DNA from 3 places in the Streptomyces sp. NPDC017448 genome. Region 1 is predicted to be linked to each of the others. Evidence: riboswitches for the same ligand, from Rfam matches in the RefSeq annotation. Region 1 holds a riboswitch; each other region holds the start of a gene.
The links. A riboswitch is a leader RNA that binds a small molecule or an ion and turns the genes downstream of it on or off. The one in region 1 is predicted to bind thiamine pyrophosphate.
Positions count from the first base shown of each region.

Region 2: another riboswitch for thiamine pyrophosphate. It lies ahead of thiO (glycine oxidase ThiO); the one in region 1 lies ahead of thiC (phosphomethylpyrimidine synthase ThiC).
Region 3: another riboswitch for thiamine pyrophosphate. It lies ahead of ACH4K1_RS08640 (thiamine ABC transporter substrate binding subunit); the one in region 1 lies ahead of thiC (phosphomethylpyrimidine synthase ThiC).

Region 1 is NZ_JBIRLM010000006.1:293,417-298,235, forward strand. It holds gene ACH4K1_RS13580 (IclR family transcriptional regulator) at 1-766, shown strand, start outside; gene ACH4K1_RS13585 (SsgA family sporulation/cell division regulator) at 868-1,305, shown strand; gene ACH4K1_RS13590 (YibE/F family protein) at 1,327-2,673, opposite strand; TPP riboswitch at 2,744-2,881, shown strand; gene thiC (phosphomethylpyrimidine synthase ThiC) at 2,874-4,649, shown strand.
Region 2 is NZ_JBIRLM010000004.1:180,288-185,106, reverse strand. It holds gene ACH4K1_RS09845 (NAD(P)/FAD-dependent oxidoreductase) at 1-1,050, opposite strand, end outside; gene ACH4K1_RS09840 (hypothetical protein) at 1,146-1,487, opposite strand; TPP riboswitch at 1,540-1,652, shown strand; gene thiO (glycine oxidase ThiO) at 1,650-2,864, shown strand; gene thiS (sulfur carrier protein ThiS) at 2,966-3,178, shown strand; gene ACH4K1_RS09825 (thiazole synthase) at 3,181-3,975, shown strand; gene pknB (Stk1 family PASTA domain-containing Ser/Thr kinase) at 4,156-4,819, shown strand, end outside.
Region 3 is NZ_JBIRLM010000003.1:292,600-297,418, reverse strand. It holds gene ACH4K1_RS08645 (ABC transporter permease) at 1-1,420, opposite strand, end outside; gene ACH4K1_RS08640 (thiamine ABC transporter substrate binding subunit) at 1,501-2,598, opposite strand; TPP riboswitch at 2,680-2,796, opposite strand; gene rlmN (23S rRNA (adenine(2503)-C(2))-methyltransferase RlmN) at 2,904-4,010, opposite strand; gene ACH4K1_RS08630 (phosphatidate cytidylyltransferase) at 4,120-4,819, opposite strand, start outside.

The sequences.
Region 1 (4,819 bases):
GAGCACCGCTGTCCCGACGTTGATCGGTTCGGTTCAGCGGGCGTTGAGGCTGCTGGAAGCTGTGGGAAATCATCGGAACGGCGCGCCCGCGAAACAGCTGGCCCGCGAGGCGGGGCTGCCGCTGCCGACCGCGTACCACCTCCTGCGCACCCTGACCCACGAGGGCTATCTCCGCCGGGAGAACGGGGTCTTCCACTTCGGTGCGGCCGCCGAGAACCTCACATCGGCCCCGGGGGCCAGGAGCCGTCTGCGCCGCGCCCCTTCCGTCGCCGACTCCCTCAGCCACTGGCGGGACATCCTCGGGGCCCCGGTGTACTGCGCCGTCTACTGCGACGGCGAGATCGAGCTCGTCGCGGTCGCGGACGCGCCCGACACCCCGGCGGTGGAGGAGTGGGCCTCCTTCCGGGAGACCGCCCACGCCCACGCCATCGGCCAGTGTCTGCTCGCCCAACTCGACGAGCAGGCCCGCGAGGAGTATCTCGACCGCTACCCCGTACGGCCCCTCACCCGTTACTCAGTGCGAGATCGCGCCACACTTCTGGAACGGCTGCGTACCCTCCGACGAGGTGAACCGGTCATCGAACGCCAGGAGTACGCACTGGGGACCGTGTGCGCCGCCATTCCGGTCACCGCCGGTGCCACCATTGCGGCGATGGCCATTTCTGTACCCCTGGACCGAGAAGATCGGTTGCTACCCGCAGTCGAACAGTTACGTGGCGAAGTCGCCAGCCTCTTGCGTTCGTTCGTGTTCTCTATCAGTATCTGAAAAATCACTCCTTGTGATCTGCTATCGCGTGCACCACGATGGCGTCAATAGGGCCATGGGGGATCATTCCTGGCCAGTTTCATCTACTGCGGGGTTGAACGATGCGCGAGTCGGTTCAAGCAGAGGTCATGATGAGCTTCCTCGTCTCCGAGGAACTCTCGTTCCGTATTCCGGTGGAGCTCCGGTACGAGGTCGGCGACCCGTATGCCATCCGGATGACGTTCCACCTGCCCGGCGATGCCCCTGTGACCTGGGCTTTCGGCCGTGAGCTGCTGCTGGACGGGCTCAACAGCCCGAGTGGCGACGGAGATGTGCACATCGGTCCCACCGAACCGGAGGGCCTCGGCGATGTGCACATCCGGCTCCAGGTGGGCGAGGACCGTGCGCTGTTCCGAGCGGGAACGGCACCGCTGGTGGCGTTCCTCGACCGGACGGACAAGCTCGTGCCGCTGGGTCAGGAACACACGCTGGGTGACTTCGACGGCAACCTGGAGGAAGCGCTCGGCCGCATCCTCGCCGAGGAGCAGAACGCCGGGTGACCGGGCGCACCCGGTGCCCCCTCACCCCTTCTTACGACGACGGCCCCGGCCGGCCCGCACGGGCGCGGCCGTAGCCGTCTGTGCGCTGCCGGCCCCCGGGCGGTCCGCGGAGACCACCAGCGCGGCGAGCGCCGTGGTCACCGGCACCGAGGCGACCAGGCCGATCGACCCGATCAGAGTGCGGACGATCTCCTCGGCCACCAGCTCGCTGTTGGCCACCGTCCCCATACTGCTCTGGGCGATGGAGAAGAGCAGTAGCAGGGGCAGTGCCGCGCCCGCGTACGCCAGCACCAGGGTGTTGACCACCGAGGCGATGTGGTCCCTCCCGATCCGGATACCTGCCCGGTACAGCCCCTTCCAACCCATTCCGGGGTCGGCCTGGTGCAGTTCCCAGACCGCGGAGGTCTGGGTGACCGTCACATCGTCGAGCACCCCGAGCGAACCGATGATGACACCGGCCAGCAGCAGGCCGCTCATATCGATGTCCGGGTAGAGGCCGTGGATGAGGCCGGTGTTGTCGTCGGTGTTGCCGCTCAGGTTCGCCCAGCCGATGAACAAGGAGCCCAGCAGCCCGATCAGCAGCAGGGAGATCAGGGTGCCGACGACCGCGACGGAGGTGCGGGCCGTCACGCCGTGGCACAGGTAGAGCGCCGCCAGCATGATGGCGCTGGCCCCGATCACCGCCACCACCAGCGGATTCGAACCCTGCAGGATCGCCGGCAGGATGAACAGGGTCAGCACGGCGAACGACACGGCCAGCGCCACCAGCGCCATCACCCCGCGCAGCCGGCCCACCACGACCACCGCCAGCGCGAAGATCCCGGCCAGCAGCGCCATGGGAACCTTCCGGTCCACATCGGTCACGGAGTACTGGAGGTCGCGCGGTGCGTCGGGGGCGTAGGCCACCACCACGCCCTGGCCCTCCTTCAGCTGGCGGGGCGCGTCCGGCTGGACCACCTCGACGAACCTGCGGCCCTTGTCGGGGCCGCCGGCCACCTCGACGGTCGCCTTCGCGCACTCCCCCTCCTGCTCGTTGACGGCCTCCCGCCCCGAGGGCGTGGAGGTGTCGCCGGTCGGGGGCACCTGCGAGGCGTTGACGTCGGCGCAGTCGACCTTGACGACCTGGACGACCTTCCCGTCCTGGGTCTGCCGGTCGAAACCGACGCCGGTGCGTTCGTGGTCGGGCGCGCCGCCGGGCCAGAGGGCGATCAGGCCGATGACGACCGCCGTGGCGAACGGGATCACCACGGCGGCGATGACCTTGCGCAGATGCCGGGAGACGGGAGCGGCCGGGCCGTGGCTGTGCGTGTGGCCGTGGGAGTGGCCCTGGGGCGGCTGGGAAGCGGAGTCGCTCGGGGGAGAGGTCACGGGGCGATCATCGCAAGAACGCGGGGGCCCTCTGGTCAGCACGCCGGAAAGGACGCTAGCGTGGAGGCACCTTTGCACACGCGGGAGCTCGGAGCACCGGGCTGAGAGGGCGCTGACCGCCGTACGTCCGCACGTACGGGAAACGCTGCGCCGACCGCCGAACCTGTTACCGGGTAATGCCGGCGTAGGGAGTAGGTCTCATGACCACATCGGACGCACGCACGCCTGCCTCGAAACAGAACGACGAGGCCGGGAAGTCCATCGGCTGGCACAAGGGGTACGTCCAGGGCTCGCGCCCGGACCTCCGGGTGCCGGTCCGACAGGTGCACCTCACCAACGGCAAGGACGTGACGCTGTACGACACGTCGGGGCCGTACACCGACCCCGCCGTCGACACCGATGTCCGCCGCGGCCTCACGCCTCTGCGGGAGAACTGGATCATCGCCCGCGGCGACACCGAGGAGTATGCGGGACGGCCCGTCCGCCCCGAGGACGACGGGCTCAAGCACACCTCGCCGCGGGGCGGGCTGCGCAACCTCGACGCCGTCTTCCCGGGCCGCCCGCGCCAGCCGCGCCGCAGCCGCGACGGACGGCCCGTCACCCAGCTCGCGTACGCCCGGCGGGGGGAGGTCACCCCGGAGATGGAGTACGTGGCGATCCGGGAGAACGTCGAGGCGGAGGTCGTACGGGAGGAGATCGCGGCGGGCCGGGCGGTGCTGCCGGCCAACGTCAACCACCCGGAGATCGAGCCGATGATCATCGGCAAGCGGTTCCTGGTGAAGGTCAACGCCAACATCGGCAACTCGGCCGTCACCTCCTCCATCGAGGAGGAGGTGGACAAGATGACCTGGGCGACGAAGTGGGGCGCCGACACGGTCATGGACCTGTCCACCGGACGCAACATCCACACCACCCGCGAGTGGGTGCTGCGCAACTCCCCCGTGCCGATCGGCACGGTCCCGCTCTACCAGGCCCTGGAGAAGGTGGACGGCCGGGCCGAGGAGCTGACGTGGGAGATCTACAAGGACACCGTCATCGAACAGGCCGAACAGGGCGTGGACTACATGACGGTGCACGCCGGAGTGCGCCTGCCGTACGTCCCGCTGACGGCCCGTCGCAAGACCGGGATCGTCTCGCGCGGCGGTTCGATCATGGCGGCCTGGTGCCTCGCGCACCACAAGGAGTCGTTCCTCTACGAGCACTTCGAGGAGCTCTGCGAGATCCTCGCGACGTACGACGTCACCTACTCGCTCGGTGACGGACTGCGCCCCGGCTCGATCGCGGACGCCAACGACGAGGCGCAGTTCGCCGAGCTGCGCACCCTGGGCGAGCTGAACACGGTGGCCAAGCGGTTCGGCGTCCAGACCATGATCGAGGGCCCCGGGCACGTCCCGATGCACAAGATCAAGGAGAACATCGACCTCCAGCAGGAGATCTGCGAGGAGGCTCCGTTCTACACGCTGGGCCCGCTGACCACGGACGTGGCGCCCGCCTACGACCACATCACCTCCGGTATCGGCGCCGCGATGATCGCCTGGTGGGGTACGGCGATGCTCTGCTACGTCACGCCCAAGGAGCACCTGGGGCTGCCGAACCGGGACGACGTGAAGACCGGCGTCATCACCTACAAGATCGCCGCCCACGCGGCCGACCTGGCCAAGGGGCACCCGGGTGCCCAGGAGTGGGACGACGCCCTCTCCGACGCACGGTTCGAATTCCGCTGGGAGGACCAGTTCAACCTGGCCCTCGATCCGGAGACGGCCCGGGAGTACCACGACGAGACGCTGCCCGCCGAACCGGCGAAGACGGCGCACTTCTGCTCGATGTGCGGACCGAAGTTCTGCTCGATGAAGATCTCCCAGGACATCCGGCGGCAGCACGGCGGTTCGCAGCAGGAGATCGAGGAGGGCATGGCGGCGAAGTCGAAGGAGTTCGCCGCCGCCGGCAACCGGGTCTACCTGCCGATCGCCGACTGAGCCGCCCGGCGGCCGGTCCGTCCCGGTCGCCGGGACGGACCGGCCGCCGCCTGGACCGGACGGTGGTCGGGCCTGCTCCGGGCCGGGCGGCTGCGCCGTGCCGAACGGGTTGTCGATGACGTAGCGCCAGAACCCGTCGGAGCCCCGGCGGGCGACGTCGGTGGCCGTGC
Region 2 (4,819 bases), on a different contig from region 1:
CCACAGCAGGGTGTCGGCGTCCGCGTGGTGGCCGGCGTACTGGACGAAGCGCCCGAACTGCTCGGACCAGAAGTACGGGACGGGGTCGTGGACGGGCAGCGGCGCGCCGGTCCCGGCGGCCATGATCGAGGCGGCGGCGGTCCGCGGCCCCTGGAGGGCGTTGTCCCAGTGGTGGACCAGCAGGCGGGTTCCGTAGCGGGCGGAGGGGAAGGAGGCGCAGTCCCCGACCGCGTAGACGTCGGGCAGCGAGGTGCGCAGCGCGCTGTCGGCGGTGACCGAGCCGTCCGGGCCGAGCGCGACGCCGGAGCCGGCCAGCCAGCCGGTGGCGGGGCGCGCGCCGATGCCGACGACCACGGCCCCGGCGGGCAGCACCCGGCCGTCCGCGAGGACCACGGCCCCCTCCTCGACGCGGTCGACCCGGGCCCCGGTGAGGAGTTCGGCGCCGCTCTCGGCGTACCAGGCGGCCATCGGGGCGGTCACCTCGGCGGGCAGGGTTCCGGCGAGCGGGCGGGCGGCGGCCTCGACGACGGTGACCGCGCAGCCCGCGGCGCGGGCGGCGGTGGCGAACTCCGCGCCGATCCAGCCCGCCCCGACGACGACCACGTCGTGCTGCCGCGCCAGGACGGGCCGCAGCCGTGCGGCGTCGTCGAGCGTGCGCAGCAGATGGACGCCGGGCACGCCCTCGGCTCCGGGCAGGGCGACGGGCTCCGCGCCGGTCGCGATGATCAGGGCGTCGTAGGGGACGGGTCCGTCGACGGTGTCGAGCACGTGGTCGGCGGCGCGCAGGGCGGTGACGTCCAGGCCGAGGCGCAGGGTGACGCCCAGCGCCTCGAAGTCGACGTCGAACGCGGAGTCCTCGGCCTTGCCCAGCAGCACGGCCTTGGACAGCGGCGGCCGGTCGTAGGGCTGGTGGGGCTCGGCGCCGATCAGGGTGACGGGCCCGGTGAAGCCCGCCTCCCGCAGGGCGACCGCGCTCTGCACGCCGGCCATGCCCGCTCCGACGATCACGGCGTTCCGGGCGGGGCTCTTCTCCGTCTGCTGCTCGCTCACCTGTCCACCCTAACCACCTGACGAAGCGTCAGGGGGAGGGCCGCCGGAAGCGGCGGCGCCGGGACGCGGGCGGGCCGCAGCCGGGACGCCGCCCGTCAGGAAGGCAGCTCCTCCACCACGCTGGTCCCGTCGCCCTCCTGGGACTCCCACGCCCACCGCTCCTCCAGCCGCACCCGGCCGTCGGGAAGGCCGACGACGGTGGAGAGGCAGTGTCCGCAGGAGGTGGTTCCGTCCTGCCTGAGCTGGACGTAGCGGAAGTCGAGCGCGTCCCCGTCCCGGGTGCCGACGAGATGGCCGCGGACGACGTCGCCGCCCGCGTACTCGGCCCAGATCCGGCCGTCCTCCTCGTGGTACGCGAACCGGGTGCGGGTTCCGACCTGGCCGGGGGCCTGGTCGGCGACGGGCGCGAGGACGAGTCCGTCGAGCGAACGGGCCATGGCGGCTGCTCCCCTACTGGGCGGCGGGCGGCGGGGTTTAGGGTGGCCACGGTAGAACACTCGCGGGAGCCCGGACGCACCGGGCTGAGAGGGAGGCTGGCCGGCCTCCGACCGTACGAACCTGATCCGGATCATGCCGGCGAAGGGAGGGGCTGGACACCCATGCGCGTCTCGGGAAACACCCCCGGGGCCCCGGAAGGGGCCCTCGGGCCGAAAGGATCCGACGTCCTCGTCGTCGGGGGCGGCGTCATCGGCCTGGTCACCGCCTGGCGGGCCGCCCAGCGCGGGCTGACCGTGACCGTGGCCGATCCGGCTCCGGGCGGCGGGGCCGCCCGGGTCGCGGCGGGCATGCTGGCCGCCGTCACCGAACTGCACTACGGCGAGCAGATGCTGCTCGGCCTCAACCTCCTCTCCGCCGCCCGCTATCCGGCGTTCGTCGAGGAGCTGGAGGCGGCGAGCGGCCGGGACACCGGCTTCCGGACCTGCGGCACGCTCGCCGTGGCGCTGGACTCCGACGACCGGGCGCACCTGCGCGAACTGCACGCCCTCCAGGAGCGGTCGGGCCTGGAGTCGGTCTGGCTGAGCGGCCGTGAGTGCCGACGCCTGGAGCCGATGCTGGCCCCGGGCGTGCGGGGCGGCCTCCGGGTCGACGGCGACCACCAGGTGGACCCGCGCCGCCTCGCCGCGGCGCTGCTGACCGCGTGCGAGCGGGCCGGGGTCGCCTTCCGCCGGACGACCGCCGAGCGGCTCACCGTCGCCGGGGGCCGGGCGGGCGGGGCGCTGCTCGGTGACGGGACCGAGTTCGCGGCCGACCAGGTCGTCCTCGCGGCGGGCAGCCTCAGCGGCCGGCTCGCGGGGCTCCCGCCGGAGCTCGTACCGCCGGTGCGCCCGGTCAAGGGCCAGGTCCTGAGGCTCACCGTGCCCCCGGCGTACGCCCCCTTCCTCAGCCGCACCGTGCGCGCCGTGGTCCGGGGCGGCCACCTCTACCTGGTACCGCGGGAGAACGGCGAGCTGGTCGTCGGGGCCACCAGCGAGGAGATGGGCTGGGACACCACGGTCACCGCCGGAGGGGTCTACGAGCTGCTGCGCGACGCCCACGAGCTGGTGCCGGGGATCACGGAGCTGCCGCTGACCGAGACCCGGGCCGGTCTGCGGCCCGCCTCCCCGGACAACGCCCCGCTGCTCGGCCCGACCGCCCTGCCCGGTCTGCTGCTCGCCACCGGCCACCACCGCAACGGCGTGCTGCTGACGGCCGTGACCGGGGACGCGATGGCCGACGCGCTCACCACCGGCGAGCTGCCCGAGGCGGCCCGCCCCTTCTCCCCCGCCCGCTTCGAGGCCGCCGCCGCCCCCGTACCCCAGGAGCAGTCCGTATGACCCAGCAGTCCGCAGGACCGGAAGCCGCCACTGCCCGGACCGGCCCCGCGGCCGTCCCCGAAGCCGCCGCCGTGCCGGGAGCTGGCGTGCCCGAAGCTGGCGTGCCGGGAGCCGTCTCCGTCTCCGTGAACGGGGAGGTCCGGGCCGTTCCCGCCGGAACGGATCTGGGCGCCCTCGTCGCCACCCTGACGCGGGCCCCCGCCGGGGTCGCCGCCGCCGTCAACGAGAGCGTCGTCCCGCGCGGCCGGTGGGCCGCGACACCGCTCGGCGAGGGCGACCGCGTCGAGGTCCTGACCGCCGTCCAGGGAGGCTGACCGTGTCGGACGACGTCTTCACGCTGGGGCCCGCGACCTTCGGCTCCCGGCTGATCATGGGCACCGGCGGGGCGCCGAGCCTGGAGGTGCTGGAGCGTTCGCTGATCGCGTCGGGCACCGAGCTGACCACGGTCGCGATGCGCCGGCTGGACCCGACCGTCCGGGGTTCGGTGCTCTCGGTGCTGGAGCGGCTCTCCATCCAGGTCCTGCCGAACACCGCCGGCTGCTTCACGGCGGGCGAGGCGGTGCTGACCGCCCGGCTGGCCCGGGAGGCGCTCGGCACGGACTGGGTGAAGCTGGAGGTGATCGCCGACGAGCGGACCCTGCTGCCCGATCCGATCGAGCTGCTGGACGCGGCGGAGGCCCTGGTGGACGACGGGTTCGTGGTGCTTCCCTACACCAACGACGATCCGGTGCTGGCCCGGAAGCTGGAGGACGTGGGATGTGCGGCGATCATGCCGCTGGGCTCCCCCATCGGCTCCGGGCTCGGCATCCGCAACCCGCACAACTTCGAGCTGATCGTCGAGCGGGCCGGGGTGCCCGTGATTCTCGACGCGGGGGCCGGGACGGCCTCGGACGCGGCGCAGGCGATGGAGCTGGGGTGCGCGGCCGTGATGCTCGCCTCGGCGGTGACCCGGGCCCAGGAGCCCGAGCTGATGGCGGGTGCGATGCGTCACGCGGTGGAGGCCGGGCGGCTCGCGTACCGGGCCGGCCGGATTCCGCGCCGCCACTTCGCCGAGGCGTCCTCCCCGGCGGCCGGGCGGGCGGCGCTCGACCCGGAACGCCCGGCGTTCTGAGGCCCCCCCCCGCCTGCCGGGGCCTCCGGCGTTCCGGGGCGCCGGGCCCCGTCCGGTCAGCCTCCCCGCCCCGCGCCCCGCCCCACCTGGGGCGGGGCCCTGTCACGGATCGGCTGCAGAACGGCCCCGGGAACGCCCCGGCCCGTCCGGCGTGTCGGCGGCGGCTCGTAGACTCTCGGGGTGGACACGACCCTCCAGGACCCTCTCGTCGGGCAGCTGCTCGACGGCCGGTATCGCATTGAGGCGCGCATCGCCGTCGGCGGGATGGCCACGGTCTACCGGGCCGTGGACACCCGCCTGGACCGGGTGCTCGCCCTCAAGGTGATGCACCCGGCGCTCGCCACCGACGTCTCCTTCGTCGAGCGGTTCATCCGGGAGGCCAAGTCGGTGGCGCGCCTCGCGCACCCCAACGTGGTCGCGGTCTTCGACCAGGGCGCCCAGGGCGCGTACGTCTATCTGGCGATGGAGTACGTGGCGGGCTGCACCCTGCGGGACGTGCTGCGCGAGCGCGGGGCGCTGCAGCCCCGGGCGGCGCTGGACATCCTGGAGCCGGTCCTCGCCGCGCTCGGGGCGGCGCACCGGGCGGGGTTCGTGCACCGCGACATGAAGCCGGAGAACGTCCTCATAGGGGACGACGGCCGGGTGAAGGTCGCCGACTTCGGCCTGGTCAGGGCGGTCGGCACGGCCACCGACACCACCGGGTCGCTGCTGGGCACCGTGTCGTACCTGGCCCCCGAGCAGATCGAGCACGGTTCGGCCGACACCCGCAGCGACGTCTACGCCTGCGGGGTCGTGCTGTACGAGATGCTGACCGGCGCCAAGCCGCACACCGGCGAGAACGCCG
Region 3 (4,819 bases), on a different contig from region 1:
CGGCGAAGGCGAAGCCCGCCGCGACCAGCACCGCCCGCCGCACCAGCGGCAGATCGACCTCCCGCCAGGCCCGCAGCGGCGATGCCCCGAGCACGGCGGCGGCCTCCCGCAGCCGCTCGTCGACCGCGCGCAGCACCGGCAGCATCGTCCGTACGACGAAGGGGACGCCGACCAGCGCCTGCGCCAGGGGGACCAGGATCCAGGAGGTCCGCAGGTCGAGCGGCGGCTCGTCCAGGGTGATCAGGAAGCCGAAGCCCACGGTGACGGCGGAGACCCCGAGCGGCAGCATCAGCAGCGCGTCGAAGCCCCGGACCAGCCGCCCGGCCCGCCGGGTCAGGGCCGCCGCCGCGAGCCCGCCGACGACGAGGGCGATCAGCGTCGCGACGAGCGCGTACCGCAGGGAGTTGCCGACGGCCTCCAGCGGCGGCACCAGGAAGGTGGAGGAGGCGCCGGACCCGGCGGACCCGAGGGTCCGGTAGTAGCCGAGGCCGTAACCGTCCGCTCCGCCGGCTCCCTCGAAGGAACGCTCCACCAGCACGCCGAGCGGCAGCAGGATCAGCAGCAGCGCGGTGAGCAGGACGCCGCCGAGCAGCGCCCACTGCCCCGCGCCGCGCGGCCGGCGGGAGGTCCGGGCCGGGTCGACCAGCTTCAGCGCCCGTTCCCGGCGGCGCACGGTCGCGGCGTGCACGGCGAGGATCGCGCCGACCGCGGTGAACTGCACCAGGGTCAGCACGGCGGCGGTCGGCAGGTCCAGCAGCTGGGCGGTCTGCCGGTAGACCTCCACCTCCAGGGTGGAGTACGCCGGTCCGCCGAGGATCTGCACGACGCCGAAGGAGGTGAAGGTGAAGAGGAAGACCATCAGCGCGGCGGCGGCGACGGCCGGGGCGAGCGCGGGCAGCGTCACCCGGCGGAACGCGGCGAACCGTCCGGCCCCCAGCACCCGGGCGGCCTCCTCCTGGCGCGGATCGAGCTGGGACCACAGGCCGCCGACCGTGCGGACGACGACGGCGTAGTTGAAGAAGACGTGGGCCAGCAGGATCGCCCACACCGTGGTGTCGAGGCGGACGCCCCCCAGCTCGTCGAGGAGCCCGCCCCGCCCCAGCACCGCCAGGAACGCGGTGCCGACGACGACGGTCGGCAGCACGAACGGCACGGTGACGACGGCCCGCAGCACCTGTTTGCCGGGGAAGGCGAAGCGGGCGAAGACGTACGCCCCGGGCAGGGCGATCAGGAGGGTGAGCGCGGTCGAGGCGAGGGCCTGCCAGGTGGTGAACCAGAGGACGTCGAGGATGTCCGGGCGGCCCAGCACCTCGCCGATCCGCCCGAACCGCCAGCCGTCGTCCGTCGTGAGCCCGCGGCCGACGATCGCGGCCACGGGGTAGGCGAAGAAGACCGCGAAGAAGGCGACGGGCACGGCCATCAGGCCCAGTCGCAGCGCGGCCCCGCGCCGTCCGGCCCCGCGCGCGGGCGGCGCGGGCCGGGCGGTCCGCTTCCCGGGCTCTACTTCAGGACCAGCGACTGCCACGACTGGATCCACTGCTCACGGTGGGCGGTGATCTTCTCGGGCGCCACGGTGGGCGGCGTCTCGACCCGCTCGCCGAACTTCGTGAACAGCTCCGGCAGCTTCGCGTCCTCGACGACCGGGTTCACGAACATGTTCAGCGGCATGTCCTCCTGGAAGGTCTTGCTGATCAGGAAGTCCAGCAGCGCCTTGCCGCCCACCTCGTTCTTCGCCCCGGTCAGCAGCCCGGCGTACTCGGTCTGCCGGAAGCAGGTGCCGGTGGCGACCCCGGTGGGGGCCTCCTCGGGCTGCGGGTCGGCGTAGAGCACCTCGACGGGCGGGCTGGAGGCGTAGGAGACGACGAGCGGCCGGTCGGCGCCGGTCTTCTTGCCGCCGGCGGAGCCGGAGAACTCCTCGTTGTACGCCTGCTCCCAGCCGTCGACGACCTTGACGCCGTTGGCCTTGAGCTTCTTCCAGTACGCCTCGTAGCCGTCCTCGCCCTGGGAGGCGACGGTGCCGAGGAGGAAGCCGAGACCGGGCGAGGAACTGGCCGCGTTCTCGGTGACGAGGAGGTTCTTGTACGCGGGCTTCAGCAGGTCCTCGAAGGTCTTCGGCGGCGCGAGCTTCTTGTCGGCGAAGTACTTCTTGTCGTAGTTGACGCAGATGTCGCCGGTGTCGACGGGGGTGACGCGGTGCTTCGCGTCCTGCTGGGTGTCCTGGGCGACCCGGTCCAGGCCCTCGGCCTCGTACGGGGTGAACAGGCCGTTGTCGAGGGCGCGGGAGAGCAGGGTGTTGTCGACGCCGAAGAAGACGTCGCCGCGCGGGGAGCCCTTGGTCAGGATCTCCTGGTTGAGCGCGGCTCCGGCGTCGCCGCTCTTGAGGGTCTTGACCCGGTAGCCGGTCTCCTCCGTGAACGCCTTCAGCACGCCCTCCGAGACGTTGAAGGAGTCGTGGCTGACCAGGGTCACGGTCTTGGAGCCGCTGCCCTTGGACGCCCCGGGGCCCGCCGAGCCGTCGTCGCCGCCGCAGCCGGCGAGCACGGTGACGCCGAGCGCCGCGGCGAGCGCGGTCGCCGCGTACTTCGTGGTGGTGGTCATGTGGTTCCTCCTGGGGGTGACCAGGAAGAGACGCGGCCCTGCCCGCTCCCGGGCGAACCGGAGGCGGGCAGGGCGCAACAGCTTGAGTACTGTCCGAACTTCCTACCCGGAATGACCCGGGCGAGGTTCAGAGGGTCTGCGGCCGACCTGTCCTCGGTGCCGCACTCTCAGCGCTGTGGCGCTCCCCTGTCGGAATATGAAGTTGGTTCCGGCCCAGGCTACACGGACGGTTTCCGACCGGTCCGGGAGGCCGCGTGGGGCCACGGGCCTCCGCTCTCGGCCGGGCCCCGGCGCGGTCCCTCGCCTCAGCGCTCGGAGGCCGCGAGCTGCCCGCAGGCCCCGTCGATCTCCTGGCCGCGGGTGTCCCGGACGGTGACGGGCACGCCGTGGGCCGCGATGGCCTCGACGAACGCCTTCTCGTCCTCGGGCCGCGAGGCGGTCCACTTGGAGCCCGGCGTGGGGTTCAGCGGGATCAGGTTGACGTGGACCCGCTTGCCCTTGAGCAGCCTGCCGAGCAGGTCGCCGCGCCACGCCTGGTCGTTGATGTCCCGGATCAGGGCGTACTCGATGGAGATCCGGCGGCCGGACTTCTCCGCGTACTCCCAGGCGGCGTCCAGGACCTCGCGGACCTTCCACCGGGTGTTGACGGGGACGAGGGTGTCGCGCAGCTCGTCGTCCGGGGCGTGCAGCGAGACGGCGAGGCGGCACTTGAAGCCCTCGTCGGCGAAGCGCAGCATGGCCGGGACGAGGCCCACGGTGGAGACGGTGATGCCGCGCTGCGACAGACCGAGGCCGTCCGGCTCCGGGTCGGTGAGCCGGCGGATCGCGCCGACCACGCGCTTGTAGTTGGCGAGCGGCTCGCCCATGCCCATGAAGACGATGTTGGACAGCCGCGCCGGGCCGCCGGGCACCTCGCCGTCGCGCAGGGCGCGCATGCCGTCCACGATCTGGTGCACGATCTCGGCGGTCGACAGGTTGCGGTCGAGGCCGGCCTGGCCGGTGGCGCAGAACGGGCAGTTCATGCCGCAGCCGGCCTGCGAGGAGATGCACATGGTGACGCGGTCCGGGTAGCGCATCAGGACGGACTCGACCAGCGTCCCGTCGTGCAGCTTCCACAGGGTCTTGCGGGTGGTGTCGTCGTCGCAGCTGATGTGCCGGACCACCGACATCAGCTCGGGGAAGAGCGCCTCGGCCAGCTTCTCGCGCGACCCGGCGGGGACGTTGGTCCACTGGGCGGGGTCGTGCGCGTACCGCGAGAAGTAGTGCTGCGAGAGCTGCTGGGCGCGGAAGGGCTTCTCACCGGTCGCGGCGACCGCTTCCTTGCGCTCGGCGGGCGTGAGGTCGGCGAGGTGCCGCGGGGGCTTCTTGGCTCCGCGGGGCGCGACGAAAGTGAGTTCTCCGGGCTTAGGCATGGTTCATCCAGTGTCGCAGACATACGAGTGAGGGCCCGACGCCCTGTGGACGACGGACCCTCACTCGTGGAACGTGCAGGTGGGAAGGGGTACCGGGGTGCGTGGGGAGTCAGGCGGAGCCCACGAACAGCACCAGCAGCAGCCAGAAGACCGGGGCGGTCGGCAGGAGCGAGTCGAGCCGGTCCATGATCCCGCCGTGGCCCGGGAGCAGGGTGCCCATGTCCTTGATCCCGAGGTCCCGCTTGATCATGGATTCGCCCAGGTCGCCGAGGGTGGCACTGGCGGCGACCCCGAGGCCGAGCAGGAGCCCCTGCCACCAGGCGCCGCCGTCGATCAGGAACTCCATGCACAGCGCGCCGGCGGCCATCGCGAAGGCGACGGCGCCGAGCAGGCCCTCGCGGGTCTTGCCGGGGCTGATGCGCGGGGCGAGCTTGTGCGTGCCGAACCGCCAGCCGACCGCGTACGCCCCCGTGTCGCTGACCACGGTGAGGACGAGGAAGGTCAGGACGCGCCACTCGCCGTCGTCCGCCGTCAGCATCAGGGCGACGAAGGTGGCCAGGAAGGGGACGTAGAACGTCGCGAAGACCCCGGCGGTGACGTCCTTGAGGTATCCCTCCGGCGGTTGGGTCATCCGCCAGACCAGCACCGCCAGGGCGGTCAGGGCCATCGCGATCCAGGCCCCCTCGGGCCCCCGGGCGTACCCGGCGACCACCATGGCGACACCGCCGACGGCCAGGGGGATCAGGGGCGCGTTGATCTCCTTGCGCTCCTTGAGGCGGGAGGTGAGCTCCCAGAGACCGACGACCACG